2 regions of the Arhodomonas sp. KWT genome follow, and region 2 is predicted to be linked to the other one. Evidence: predicted binding sites of a transcription regulator. Region 2 holds the regulator's gene; the other holds the start of a gene.
What was found. Region 2 encodes FliA, which starts transcription of late flagellar genes. Its sites were predicted from a motif close to GCTAAAGTTNNNNNNNNNNCNGCCGATA; they were not measured.
Positions count from the first base shown of each region.

Region 1: a site for FliA is predicted at 1,503-1,530, ahead of G7A99_RS05825 (methyl-accepting chemotaxis protein). Genes of this name have one in related genera too.

Region 1 is NZ_WNXE01000019.1:22,292-26,932, forward strand. Features, by position in the region: partial or broken gene G7A99_RS05815 (class III extradiol ring-cleavage dioxygenase) at 1-361, opposite strand, end outside; gene G7A99_RS05820 (LysR substrate-binding domain-containing protein) at 512-1,456, shown strand; gene G7A99_RS05825 (methyl-accepting chemotaxis protein) at 1,607-3,568, shown strand; partial or broken gene G7A99_RS25225 (hypothetical protein) at 3,695-4,641, opposite strand, start outside.
Region 2 is NZ_WNXE01000001.1:45,193-54,649, forward strand. Features, by position in the region: gene flhB (flagellar biosynthesis protein FlhB) at 1-475, shown strand, start outside; gene flhA (flagellar biosynthesis protein FlhA) at 485-2,593, shown strand; gene flhF (flagellar biosynthesis protein FlhF) at 2,625-4,076, shown strand; gene G7A99_RS00255 (MinD/ParA family protein) at 4,109-4,948, shown strand; gene G7A99_RS00260 (RNA polymerase sigma factor FliA) at 4,945-5,670, shown strand; gene cheY (chemotaxis response regulator CheY) at 5,771-6,163, shown strand; gene G7A99_RS00270 (protein phosphatase CheZ) at 6,167-6,919, shown strand; gene G7A99_RS00275 (chemotaxis protein CheA) at 6,931-9,162, shown strand; gene G7A99_RS00280 (chemotaxis response regulator protein-glutamate methylesterase) at 9,190-9,457, shown strand, end outside.

The sequences.
Region 1 (4,641 bases), on a different contig from region 2:
GATCCAGACCGCGCCGGGATTCCTCGGCGGTCTCCAGCCCGGCCGCCTCGAGGAGTGCGCGCACGCGGGCGGCGACGGCCGGCGCGCCCGCCACCGGGTAGGTGAGCTCGTAGGTGTGCGGGGGAAAGCCGCCGTAGTCGTAGAGCAACGGCGGGTCGGCCTGCCCGTTCACGGTGAACGCCGGTGCCTCCCAGTGTGCCGAGACGACCACCACCGCCTGGGGGCGCGGGCCGACGTGCCGGGGTACGGCGCGAAGCCAGTCGGCCATGCGGTGCCAGGTGTCGGCGGGGTCCCAGTCCATGAAGAAGCACGGGCCCGCCCCGTGGGGGATGAACAGTGTCGGTAGTGTCGGTGCGCTCATGGTTGTCACTCCGCAGTCTCAGGGGGGCGGGCCGGAGCGGGGACGGTGTCGGTCCGGGGGGCACGGGGGCTCCGGTTCGATTGCGCGTGCAGTGCGCTGGATTCGGGAGACAGCATGCCGTAGTTTCCATATTTTGGTAAGACGGCATTAATGGAACTTATGGTTGAAGAATCAGAAACCATTGGCGGGGCCGTCGAGGACCTGAGGGCGTTCTGCGCCGTTGCGGATCTCGGCACCGTCTCCGCCGCGGCGCAGCGGCTCGGCGAGACCAAGGGGGGTGTGAGCCGGCGGCTGTCGCGCCTGGAACGGCGCCTGGGCGTCGCGCTGCTGGCGCGTACGCCCCGCGCGGTGTCGCTCACCGAGGAGGGGCGGGTGTTCTTCGCGCGTACCCGGGAGGCCCTGGGACTGCTGGACGATGCCGCGGAGACGGCACGGGCCTCGCGTTCGGTACCGGACGGCCACCTGCGTGTCACCGCGCCGGTGGATCTGGGCATGGATGTGCTGCCGCCGCTGGTGACCGGGTTTCGCGCGGCCTATCCCCAGATCACCGTGGAGCTGGTGCTCACCGACACGGCGCTGGACCTCGCCGCCAACCGCATCGACCTCGCCCTGCGGGCGACCCCCGGGGCTTTGCCGGACTCCGGCTACCGGGCGTCCACCCTGCTGTCTTTCGCCATCGCGCTCTATGCCTCGCCCGCGTACCTGGACGCCCACGGGGTGCCGGACACGCCCGCCGCGCTTGCGGATCACGAGTGGGTGGTATCCCGGGAGCTCACGGGGGCGGCCAGGCTCACGCTCACCGACCGGCGCAACCGCCCGGTAACGGTGATTGTCCGGCCCGGGGTCCGCACGACGGACTACGCCAGTGTCCACCGCATCGCTGCTGCCGGGGGAGGGATCGCACCGCTGCCCGAGCCAGTCGCCCGGCGGTCGCTGGAGGAGGGGCACCTGGTCCGGGTGCTGCCCGAATGGCAGTGTGCCAGCGGCACGCTGTACGCGGTCAGCCTGCGCGGCAGCGAGGCGCCGGCGCGGGTGCGTGCCTTCCGGGCCTACCTGCGCCAGGCCCTGGCGCCTGCCCGGCCGAGGGACCACTGAACGGCATCCCTGTCTGTTGTCGACCCCGAAGCAGGAGTCGACGAATGGTAAAGATTTGGAGGATCTGGTCGATTACTTTACCAGCCTCCCACCCGCGAGGGGCTGTGCGCGGGCGGCCGGGGAGCAGGTTTGAAACAGACGGGGAAATGCATGTCCATCGCACGTAAGCTGGTGCTCGCCTTTGGTGGCACGATCATCGTCGCCGTCGTGGCGATGGTCTTCATCGCGGTCGAGGCCGCGCGTGACAATGCCGTCTCGGGCTTCACCGAAGGGAGCCTGCGTGAGATCCGCCAGGTCGACGGTGTGATAACCGGGTTTTTCGACCAGATTTCCCGGAATACGGCGTATATGGCCAGCCACCCGGCAGTACGCAGGGCGGATTCCGGGGTGACCTCCTATCTCGACACGTCCCGGGAGATGTCGATGACGCCGGAAGACAACGGGGACGTGGAGGCCGAGATATTCGGCGCATACGATCGTTTCGCTTCCGCCCATCCGGAGCTGGCCTACGTCTACATGGCGACCGAGGAAGGTGGTTACGTTCAGTGGCCGAAGGGTCGGATCGGGGCGGGGTACGATCCGCGTGAACGTCCCTGGTACGGCGCGGCAAAGGCGTCGCCGAATGAGACGGTCATGACCGACGCGTACTATTTCAGCACCGACGACGTTGCCATCGTGAGTTTTGAGCACACGATCCGCGACGGGCGGGGCGAGGTGATAGGCGTGCAGGGCATGGACGTGTCGCTGGAGACGCTGACCGAGCGCGTCGCGGATATCGAGTTCGGTGACGAAGGCTACCTGATGCTGGTCGAGGATACCGGCACCGTGCTGGTCGACCCCAGTAATCCCGATCACAACTTCCACAACCTCGGTGAGCTCGAAGGCGGTGATTACGCCCGGCTGGCGGAACGCGATGAAGGGTCCGTGGCCTTGCAGATCGGGGGCAAGGCGTACCAGGCCAGTATTTATACGTCGCCCGGGCTCGGCTGGAAGTTCATCGGCCTGATCCCGCGCTCGGAGATGATGGCGGCGGCCAACCGGGTGACCATTCAGATGGCGGCCGTCGGTGTTGCCGTGATTGTCGTCGCCATATTCGTGGCATTGCTGATCGCCCGTTATCTCACGCGCCCGATCGTCAGCGTTACCGAGAAAATGCGTGACATTGCGGAGGGTGAGGGGGATCTCACGCAGCGTCTTCCTGTGCATGGCAGGGACGAGATGACGGACCTCGCCGAGCAGTTCAATGCCTTCGTCGACAAGGTCCGGCGTGCCATCTCCGAGGTCAGCGGTACTACCCAGCAGCTTGCCTCGTCTGCCGAAGAGCTCAACCAGGTCGCTGCCCAGACCCAGGACGTGGTACGACAGCAGAGCAACGAAACGGACCAGATCGCCTCGGCGATCAACGAGATGACGGCGACCGTGCAGGAGATATCCCGCAACTCCGGCGAGGTCGAGACGTCTGCCTCCCAGGCGGACGAAAGGGCGCGTGACGGCAACCGCATCGTCGCCGAGAACCGGGATTCGATGGATACGCTCGCCACCGATATCCAGCGTACCAGCGAGGCGGTGGCGAAGGTCGAGGCCCGCAGCCAGGAGATCCGTACTGTGCTCGATGTCATCTACGAGGTGACCGAACAGACCAATCTCCTGGCGCTGAATGCTGCGATCGAGGCGGCCCGGGCGGGCGAGCAGGGGCGCGGCTTTGCGGTGGTCGCCGAGGAGGTGCGGGCGCTGGCCAAACGCAGCAACGAGTCCGCCGTGCAGATCCGCGAGATCATCGATGGCTTGACCACGGACACGGCGGCCGCCGTGGAGATCATGGACCGTTCCCGGGAACGCTCGGTGCGCAATCAGGAACGGGCAAACGAGGCGGGTGAAGCCCTGCGGGCCATCGAGGAGGCGGTCGCCGGGATCCACGGCCAGATCACCCAGGTCGCCACGGCGGCGGAGGAGCAGAGCCAGGTGGCCGAGGAGATCAACCGCAATATCGCCCAGATCGTCGAGGCCGCCGGAAGCAGCTCCGAAGGCATGGATCAGACGCGTACCGCCAGCGACGAACTCGCGCGACTCGGCGAGACGCTGCGCGAGGTCGTCGGGCGCTTCAGGGTCTGAGCACAGCCGGCCCTGCCGGGGTCCGGGTGGCCGTGCGCCACCGCCACGCTGTACGCGCTCCGTCGCCGCGGTGGCGGGCCACTGGGGCGCGGCCTGCCCGCCTCATGCCCCGGCCGAGGGCCGGCGTCAGCGGGCGGTGGCCCCGGGCCGGTGCACCCCGGCCGTGCGCGGCGCCCGCTCGGGGAACTCGGAGGTTGCCGCGCCGGCGCCCAGTACGGCCTCGGCCTGCTCGTAACGGGTCTCCCGGTAGCCCTTGACGTTGTCCAGCTGCATGAGCCGCCGGCGGCGCTCGTCCACGGCCAGGCGGGGCACGGCCTCCAGCAGTTCCTCCCGGATTTGCCGGGCGATGGCGTTCTCGCGCCGGTGCCACCGGGGCAGGACGCGGCGCAGCACGCGCAGGTGACGCATGGTGCGCAGCATCCAGTCCCGCGGGTTCAGATCGAATTCGATCCTGCGGCCGGCGACGTCGAAGCTCGGACGGTTGATGTGCCCCACCTCCACGCTGCGGCCGAGGTGGCCGTAGCGCCGGCGGGCGCGCTCGCGCTCCAGCGGCGAGACCAGCAGGTGCGAGACGAACACCTCGTCCTTGATGAAGTAGGTCCTGGCGAGGGCCCGCAGCGCGATACGCTGGTGTGCCGCGTCCGGGTACAGCCCGGGCAGTCGCGCGGCGTCGGCGAGGAAGTCGTCGAGGCGGGCACCGCGGTCGTAGACCAGCAGATCGTGGACATACTGGCCGAGGTGTTCGCGCTCGATCTCCGGCAGGCGTGCGGCGAGGCTGTCGGTCGCCCGCTCGAGGGCGTTCGCGAGCCGTCCGCTGCGCTCCCAGGGCGCGGTGCCGTCGCGCAGGCTCGCGTGAAGGGGGGCCAGCGGGTCCTCGTGTGCCGCCGTCTCGCCGAAGGTCCGGGCGATCGCCTCCGCACCCTCGACGACGAATCGCCGGCCCAGGGTGAACGCCCGCCAGTTCGCGTCGAACTCGCTTGCCGGCACCGCGCGGGCGAAGGCCTCGCGGAGGTTGTGCAGGGTGAACGGCATGCCCCCCTGCTGGTAGGCAACGCCCAGCAGCATGGCCGAGG
Region 2 (9,457 bases):
GACCAAGCAGGAGGTCAAGGACGAGTTCAAGGACACCGAGGGCAAGCCCGAGGTCAAGGGCCGTATCCGCCAGCTCCAGCAGGAGCTGGCCCGGGGACGGATGATGGAGGCGGTGCCCGAGGCGGACGTGGTGGTCACCAACCCCACCCATTTCGCGGTGGCGCTGCGTTACGACGGCGCGAACATGCGCGCGCCGCGGGTGGTCGCCAAGGGGGGTGACCAGCTCGCCCGGCGCATCCGCGAGCTCGCCGGCGAGCACCGGGTGCCGCTGTTCGAGGCGCCGCAGCTCGCACGGGCGCTCTATCACACCACGGACATAGACGACGAGATCCCGGCGGGCCTCTACCTGGCGGTGGCCCAGGTGCTCGCCTACATCTTCCGGCTGCGGCGGGGTACGGCGGGCGGGCCGCCCCCGGCGCCGGAGGTCCCCGAGGAATTCAGGCAGTACGCGCGGCGCGGCGCGGCACAGGAGTAAGGCACGGACATGGCGGCGGTAATCTCTCGCAACTGGCGGCGCTTCGGGGTCACCGGGCTCGGCACGCCGGCACTGCTCATCGCGCTGCTGGCGATGATGGTGGTGCCCCTGCCGCCGCTGGCGCTGGACCTGTTGTTCACCTTCAACATCGTGTTGAGCCTGGTGATCCTGCTGGTGACGGTCTACAGCCATCGCCCGCTGGACTTCGCGGCGTTCCCCACGGTGCTGCTGGTGGCGACGCTGCTGCGTCTGGCCCTCAACGTCGCCTCCACCCGGGTGGTGCTGATCGAAGGGCACACCGGTCCGGGCGCGGCGGGCAACGTGATCGAGTCCTTCGGCTCGTTCGTCATCGGCGGCAACTACGCGGTGGGCCTGGTGGTCTTCGCGATCCTGGTGATCATCAACTTCGTGGTGGTGACCAAGGGTGCCGGGCGCGTCTCCGAGGTCAGCGCGCGCTTCACCCTGGACGCGCTGCCCGGCAAGCAGATGGCCATCGACGCCGACCTCAACGCCGGCATCATCGACCAGCAGCAGGCGAAGGAGCGGCGCGAGGACGTCGCCCAGGAGGCGGACTTCTACGGCTCCATGGACGGCGCCAGCAAGTTCGTGCGCGGCGACGCCATCGCCGGCATCCTGATCCTGTTCATCAACATCATCGGCGGCCTGGCGGTGGGCGTGCTCCAGCACGATATGCCGGCGGGCCAGGCGATGCAGAACTACACCCTGCTCACCATCGGCGACGGCCTGGTCGCGCAGATCCCGTCACTGGTGCTCTCCACGGCCACGGCCATCCTCGTCACCCGCGTGTCGTCGTCCCAGGACATGGCCGGCGCCGTGCTCTCGCAGCTGTTCAGTAACCGCCGCGTGCTGCTGATCAGCGGCGGCATCGTCGCCTCAATCGGCCTGATCCCGGGCATGCCGAACCTCACCTTCCTGCTCCTCGGCGGTCTGTGCCTGGGGGGGGCCTGGTGGCAGAAGCGCCGGGAGGAGGAGACCGCGGCGGCGGAGACACCGGCGCCGGCGGGTCAGGAGGCGGAGGCGTCGCGGCCGGAGCAGCGCGAGCTCACCTGGGAGGACGTGCCGCCGGTGGATACCGTCGGTCTGGAGGTGGGCTACGGGCTGATCCCGCTGGTGGACCGTAACCAGGACGGCCAGCTGCTCACCCGGATCAAGGGTGTGCGCAAGAAGGTTTCCCAGGACCTCGGCTTTCTGGTGCCGTCGGTGCACATCCGTGACAACCTCGATCTTGCCCCGAACGCCTACCGGATCAGCGTCCTGGGGGTGCCCGTGGGCGAGGCCGAGGTCCAGCCCGGCCGGGAGCTGGCGATCAATCCGGGGACCGTGTCCGGTCGGCTAGACGGTGCGCCGACGCGGGATCCCGCCTTCGGCCTGGAGGCGGTCTGGATCGACGCCAATCAGCGCGACTATGCCCAGAGCCTGGGCTACACCGTGGTTGACAGCAGCACCGTGGTTGCCACCCATCTCAGCCAGGTCGTCCAGGACAACGCCCACCAGCTGCTCGGCCACGACGAGACCCAGAAGCTGCTGGACATGCTCGCGCGCCAGCAGCCCAAGCTGGTCGAGGAGCTGGTTCCGACCACCCTGTCGCTGTCGGTGGTCACCAAGGTCCTCCAGAACCTGCTCTCGGAGCGGGTGCCGCTGCGGGATATGCGCTCCATCGTCGAGACCCTGGCGGAGCACGGCCCGCGGGTTCAGGACCCGCAGCAGCTCACGCAGATCGTGCGCGAGGCCCTGGGCCGGATGATCGTCCAGGGGATCTCCGGCATCAACGGCGAGCTGCCGGTGATTACGCTGGAGCCACAGCTGGAACAGTTGTTGCAAGACACTATCCAGGGGGTATCCGAGGGGGCCGCCGGCTTCGAGCCGGGGCTCGCCGAGCGTCTGCAGCGCTCGCTGACCCAGAGTGCCCGGCGCCAGGAGATGAGCGGTCAGCCCGCGGTGCTGCTCACCTCGCCGGGACTCAGGAGCTGGCTCTACCGGCTCACGCGGCACGCGAGTCCCGGACTGCACGTGCTTTCCTACAACGAGATACCCGACGAACGGGAGGTCCGGGTCGTCGCCACGGTGGGACAGCAGGAGGTCTCGCAGGCGGGCTGACCCGGTTTGACGGCCCTAGTGGAGCGGCAGCATGAAGATCAAGCGCGTATTCGCCGAGGACATGCGTTCAGCCATGCGTCAGGTGCGCGAGTCGCACGGCGCGGATGCGGTCATCCTCTCCTCGCGACGGGTGGAGGGGGGCGTCGAGGTGATCTCGGCGGTGGACTATGACGAGCAGGCGGTGCGCGAGGCCGTCGCCCGCGAGGAGCGCCGGACCGCGCGGCATGCCGGTGGGGCCGGCGAGATCACCGGCGGCGGGGCGGACGGATTCGAGCGGCTGCTCGCCCGCGCCGACGCCGATGCAGCGGCCCGGGAGGACACGGCTCCGGCCGGGGGTTTCTCGGTGACGGTGGGGGATGACGGGGACGAGGGCCCGGCGGGTGACGATAAACCGGCGCCGACGCGACGGCGCGACGGCGCACCGTCGCTCGCGTTGGACTACGAGCGTTTCGCCGGCGGTGACGATAGCGGCGACGACGACGACCCCGAGCCCGCGGGCACCCGCCGGACGCGCTCGGCGAGCAACCGCATCGAGTGGACCCAGGAGCCAGCCATGCAGGCCATGCGCGAGGAGCTGCGCACCCTGCGCTCGCTGTTCGAGAACCAGCTCACGCTCATGGAGTGGCAGCAGATGGGCCGTGCCACGCCCGCCCGGGCGACGCTGATGCGCCGGCTGCACGGCATGGGGTTCGGCCCGGACGTCTGCCGCGGCCTCGCCGACGCGGTTACCAGCCGTGAGGACCCGGATCACGCCTGGCGTGAGGCCATGTCCCTGGTCACCGAGCACGTGGCCACCAGCGACGACGAAATCATCGAGCGGGGCGGGGCGGTGGCCGTCGTCGGCCCCACCGGGGTGGGCAAGACCACCACTGTCGCCAAGCTGGCGGCCCGCTTTACCCTGCGCCACGGTCGCAACCAGGTGGCGCTGGTGACCACGGACAACTTCCGCATCGGCGGCCAGGAGCAGCTGCGCAACTTCGCGCGGATCCTCGGTGTGCCGGTTCATGCCGCGGCCGACGGCGAGGAGCTCGCCGAGCTGCTCGACGATTTCTCCGACCGGCGCCTGGTGCTCATCGACACCGCCGGGATGAGCCAGCGCGACATGCGCCTCGCCGAGCAGATGCGCGCGCTCAAGGACGGCGCCCATCGGATCCGGCCGTACCTGGTGCTGTCGGCGAACACCCAGCTGCCGACCCTGATGGAGACCCTGCGCGCATTTCGCGCCGTGGGCCCGGTGGGGTGTATCCTGAGCAAGGTCGACGAGGCTGCGAGTCTGGGCGGGGTGCTCACGGCGGTGATGCGTGGCCGGCTGCCGATTGCGTACGTGGCCGACGGTCAGCGCGTGCCCGAGGATCTGCGCCCGGCGCGGGCGGATGCGCTGGTCGGCGAGGCGGAGGCCCTCGCGGCGGATAGCGACGGTGAGAACGAGGACGACGAGTCCCTGGCGGTGGCCTTCGCGGGCAGCCTGGCACGGCAGGGCTGAGGGGCATGGATCAGGCAGCGGGATTGAGACGAATGAGCGAGCCGAAGCCGGTCAAGGTGGTCGCGGTGGCCAGCGGCAAGGGGGGCGTGGGCAAGACCAACGTATCCGTGAATCTGGCGAGCGCCCTGGCGCGGGAGGGGCGTGGCGTGATGCTCTTCGATGCCGATCTCGGCCTCGCCAACGTGGACGTGCTCCTGGGGCTCTCGCCCAAGCGTAATCTCGCCCATGTGCTGGATGGCGAGGCCGGGCTGGAGGAGGTCCTGCTCGAGGGACCGGAGGGCATTCACATCGTTCCCGCCTCCTCGGGAACCCAGCGCATGGCCGAGCTCTCCGGCGCCGAGCACGCGGGCCTGATCCGCAGCTTCAGCGAGCTCGCCGTTGACCTTGATTACCTGTTCGTCGATACCGCCGCCGGCATCTCCGACTCGGTGATGAGCTTCGCCCGCGCCGCGCGGGAGGTCCTGGTGGTGGTCTGCGACGAGCCGTCCTCGCTCACCGATGCCTACGCGCTGATCAAGGTGCTCAACCGCGACCACGGCGTGCAGCGTTTCCACATGGTCGCCAACCGTGTCCCGGGGCCGCGGGAGGGCCAGAATCTCTACGGCAAGCTCGCGCGCGTGCTCGACCGCTTCCTGGACGTGACCTTGGAATACCTCGGCGCCGTCCCCGAGGACGATCGCCTGCGTGCCGCGGTTCAGCGCCAGCGCGCGGTGGTCTCGATGTATCCCTCCTGCCCGTCGGCCCGGGCCTTCCAGGCGCTGGCGGCGCGCCTCGAACAGTGGCCGCTGCCGAGCCGCGCCGACGGCCAGCTGGAGTTCTTCGTCGAGCGTGTCATACGCTATGGCAGTCGCGTCCGGGAGGTCTCCGAATGAATGGACATGCGCTCTACGAGGCGGTCCAGCGGGGGAGCAGCGACGACCTGCTGGTGGCGAACGCCCCGCTGGTGCGACGCATCGCTCACCACCTGGCGAGCCGACTGCCTCCGAGCGTGCAGATCGAGGACCTCATCCAGGCGGGCATGGTCGGCCTGCTGGAGGCGGCGCGGCAGTTCGACGCCAGCCAGGGCGCCTCGTTCCAGACCTATGCCGGCATCCGCATCCGCGGTGCCATGCTCGATGAGATCCGGCGCCTCGACTGGACACCGCGTTCCGTGCACCGCCGCTCCCGGGAGGCCGCCGAAGCCATCCACGTCCTGGAGAACGAGCTCGGCCGTGAGCCCCGGGACGCCGAGGTCGCCGCCAGGCTGGGCGTGAGTGTCGACGACTACCACGGTATGCTCGCCGACGCCTCGAGCGCGCACCTGTTCAGCATGGACCAGACGGATCCGCAGACCGGCGAGACCCACGACCCCGCCGGGGATGGCCCGTCACCGCAGGACGTGCTGACCGACGGTCACTTCCGCGCCGACCTTGCCGAGGCCATCCGCGGCCTCAGTGAACGCGACCAGCTGGTGATGCAGCTCTACTATGACGAGGAACTCAATCTGCGCGAGATCGGCGAGGTCCTCGGGGTGAGCGAGTCACGTGTCAGCCAGATTCGTGGCAAGATAATGCTAAAGCTCAAGGCCTCCCTTGCCGATTGGTTGGATGGATAGACACCGATCGGGGCGCCCCCGCGACGGGGGCGTGCACACCGCCGCCGGCGGTGAGGCCTCACAATAACTCGCGTTTCCACTCAGGGGGATCGGCGTGGCACTGGACAAGCACATGAAAATCCTCGTGGTGGACGATTTTTCCACCATGCGGCGCATTATCCGTAATCTTCTGCGGGATCTCGGCTTCGACAACATCTCGGAGGCCGACGACGGCAACACCGCGCTGCCCATACTCAAGCGTGGCGGTTTCGACCTGCTCATCACGGACTGGAACATGCCGGGCATGACCGGTATGGACCTGCTCAAGAACGTCCGTGCCGATGAGGAACTGGCCGAGCTGCCCATCCTGATGGTCACCGCCGAGGCCAAGCGCGAGCAGATCATCGCGGCGGCCCAGGCGGGCGTGAACGGCTATATCGTCAAGCCCTTCACCGCCGTGACGCTCAAGGAGAAGATCGAGAAGATCTTCGAGCGCATCAATGCGGGGGGTTAGGCGATGAGCGACAGCCAGCGCAGCCAGGAATATCTCGCGCTAGCACGCACGCTCATCGAACGTGTCGAGGCCGGCGACGACCCGGGCATGCAGGAGACCGTCGATGAGCTAACGCGACTGCGTGAGAGCGAGCTCTTCCAGGAGATCGGCCAGCTTACCCGCGAGCTCCACGAGGCCCTCAAGTCCTTTCGCGTGGACAGCCGCCTCACCGATATCGCCGCGAGCGAGATCCCCGATGCCCGGGAGCGGCTCAACCATGTCATCGAGGTGACCTCCCGTGCCGCCCACCGCACGCTGGAGGCCGTCGAGACCAGCCTGCCGCTGGCCGACGAGGTCGCTGCCCGGGCCGGGACGCTCCACGAGCGGTGGCAGCAGTTCCGCCGGCGTGAGCTGAGCGCCGACGATTTCCGGGGCCTCAGCCACGACATCGAGGCCTTCCTGGCCGCCGCCGCAGACAACGGCAAGACACTCCACAACGCGCTTTCCGAAGCGTTGATGGCGCAGGATTACCAGGACATCACCGGCCAGATCATCCGCCGCGTCATCACCCTGGTTCAGGAGGTCGAGGACGGCCTGGTCGAGCTCGTGCGCATTTCCGGGGCGCGGATCGCTGAAGAAAAGCCGCGTGCTGCCGATAAGGCGGATGAACGTGCGGAGCAGCAGCTCAGTGGACCTGCGGTCCCGGGCCAGGACGACGACGATGTCGTATCGGGCCAGGACGACGTCGACGACCTGCTCTCCAGCCTCGGCTTCTGAGGGAGACACGCATGGCTATCGATCCGCAGGACGACATCGTCCAGGACTTTCTGGTGGAGTCCCGGGAGATCCTCGAGGGACTCGGCGAGCAGCTCGTCTCGCTGGAGCAGGCGCCGGAGGACCGCGACCTCCTCAATTCGGTGTTCCGCGGCTTTCATACCATCAAGGGCGGTGCCGGATTCCTCGGCCTCGACGAGCTCGTCGACGTCTGCCATCAGACCGAGGACATCTTCAATCTCCTGCGCCAGGGCGAGAAGCAGATGAGCCCGGAGCTCATGGACGACGTGCCCCAGGCCCTGGACGTGGTCAATGGCATGTTCGACCGCATCGAGGACGCCCAGGATCTCGAACCCGCGCCGGGGGGCCTGCTGCAGGCGCTGCGCAGTCATAACCAGCCGGACGACAATGCCGGCGGTGCAGCCACGTCCGCCTCGGACGGGGCGTCGGCAGGCGAGGGCACGGGTGGAACGACGGCCGCGCCCTCCGGCGCCGCCGCACCTGGCGGTCAGGAGGCCGCGTCCGGGGATATCAGCGACCAGGAGTTCGAGGCGCTGCTCGATGCCCTCGATGGTGAAGGGGTCGGAGACGGCGGTTCAGCCGCGGCGAAGGACACTGCCGTGGAAGGCGCGGGCGCGGGCGCGAGCGCGGGTGCGGGGGCCGCCGCCGGTGACGAGATCACCGACGACGAGTTCGAACGCCTGCTCGACGACCTCCATGGCGAGGGTAGTCATCACGGTGTCCCATCCGCCCCGGCTAATGCCGCCGACGGGCAAGGTCCCGGGGACGCCGCCGACGGCGACGAGATCACCGACGACGAGTTCGAAAAGGTCCTCGATCAGCTTCACGGCAGCGGCCAGGGTCCGACGGGGGGCCAGACGGACGCTGCGGAGACGCCCGTGGCCTCCGGCGGCGGATCCTCCGCTGCGCGGGAGCCGTCGTCCCGCCGCCCCGAGGCGTCGGCCGGCGGTGGGCACCAGGGCGGTGGCGACGGCGGTGCCGCCGCGGGCGGCGGTCAGCACGGCGCCGGCGGACACGGGCACCGCGGTGAGACCAGCGTGCGCGTGGACACCGCAAAGCTCGACGACATCATGAACCTCGTCGGCGAGCTCGTGCTGGTGCGCAACCGCCTCGCGAACCTCCGCGGCGAGATTGGCGACGAGCGTCTCTCCCATGCGGTGGGCAACCTCGAGCACGTCACCTCGGACCTGCAGAACTCCGTGATGAAGACCCGGATGCAGCCCATCCGCAAGGTCTTCGGCCGTTTCCCGCGGGTCATCCGCGATCTCGCCCGCAACCTGGAAAAGGAGGTCGAGCTCGTCACCGCCGGCGAGGAGACGGATCTGGACAAGAACCTGGTCGAGGCACTGGCGGATCCGCTCGTCCACCTCATCCGCAACTCCGTGGACCACGGCCTGGAGCCCCCGGACGAGCGCCAGAGTGCCGGCAAGCGGCGCACCGGCACCGTGCGCCTCGCCGCCGAGCAGGAGGGCGATCACATCCTGCTGACCATCGCCGATGACGGCCGCGGCATGGACCCGGACAAGCTCCGCGAGATCGCGGTCAAGAAGGGCGTTCTGGACGCGGAGTCCGCACGGCGGCTCGACGACAGCGAGTGCTACAACCTCATCTTCGCGCCCGGCTTCTCCACCAAGGAGCAGATCTCGGACGTCTCCGGGCGCGGCGTGGGTATGGATGTCGTCAAGAACAGCATCTCCCAGCTCAACGGCACCATCGATATCGATTCCGAGCTGGGCCGGGGCACGATCATCCGCATCAAGGTGCCGCTGACGCTGGCCATCCTGCCGACCCTCATGGTGCGCATCGCCGGGCGCAAGTTCGCGCTGCCGATGTCCGTGGTCCGCGAGATCTTCGAGCTCGAGCGCGGCCGTACCAACGTGGTGGACGGGCGACTCACGGTCATGGTCCGTCACAAGGCGATGCCGCTGTTCTTCCTCGAACGCTGGCTGGACCGGATGGGTGCCGAAGCGGTGGTACCGGCGAAGAGCCTTACCGGCGAGGATCAGGAGAAGGATTCCCAGGTGGTGACCGTGGTCATCGGTCACCAGACCGTCGGGTTCGTGGTCGACGAGGTGATCGGTCTCGAGGAGGTCGTGATCAAGCCCCTCGGTGCCATCCTCCACGGTCTGCCGGGGCTGGCGGGCTCGACCATCACCGGGGACGGGAGCATCGCCCTGATTGTGGACATCCCCAGCCTGATCAAGCAGTACGGCTCGCGTCTATAGAGCGGCAGGAGAGGTAGGAGAGCGGTTTTGAGCAGAGTAAGGACGCTGGTTGTCGACGACTCCGGCTTCTTCCGCCGGCGGATCTGCGATCTGCTGGCGTCGGATCCGCAGATCGAGGTGGTCGGTGAGGCCGTCGACGGCAGGGAGGCCGTGCAGAAGGTCCAGCGCCTGCGTCCGGACGTGGTGACCATGGATATCGAGATGCCGGTGCTCGACGGCATCTCCGCGGTGCGCGAGATCATGCGCCGCAACCCGACGCCCGTGCTCATGTTCTCCTCGCTCACCTACGACGGGG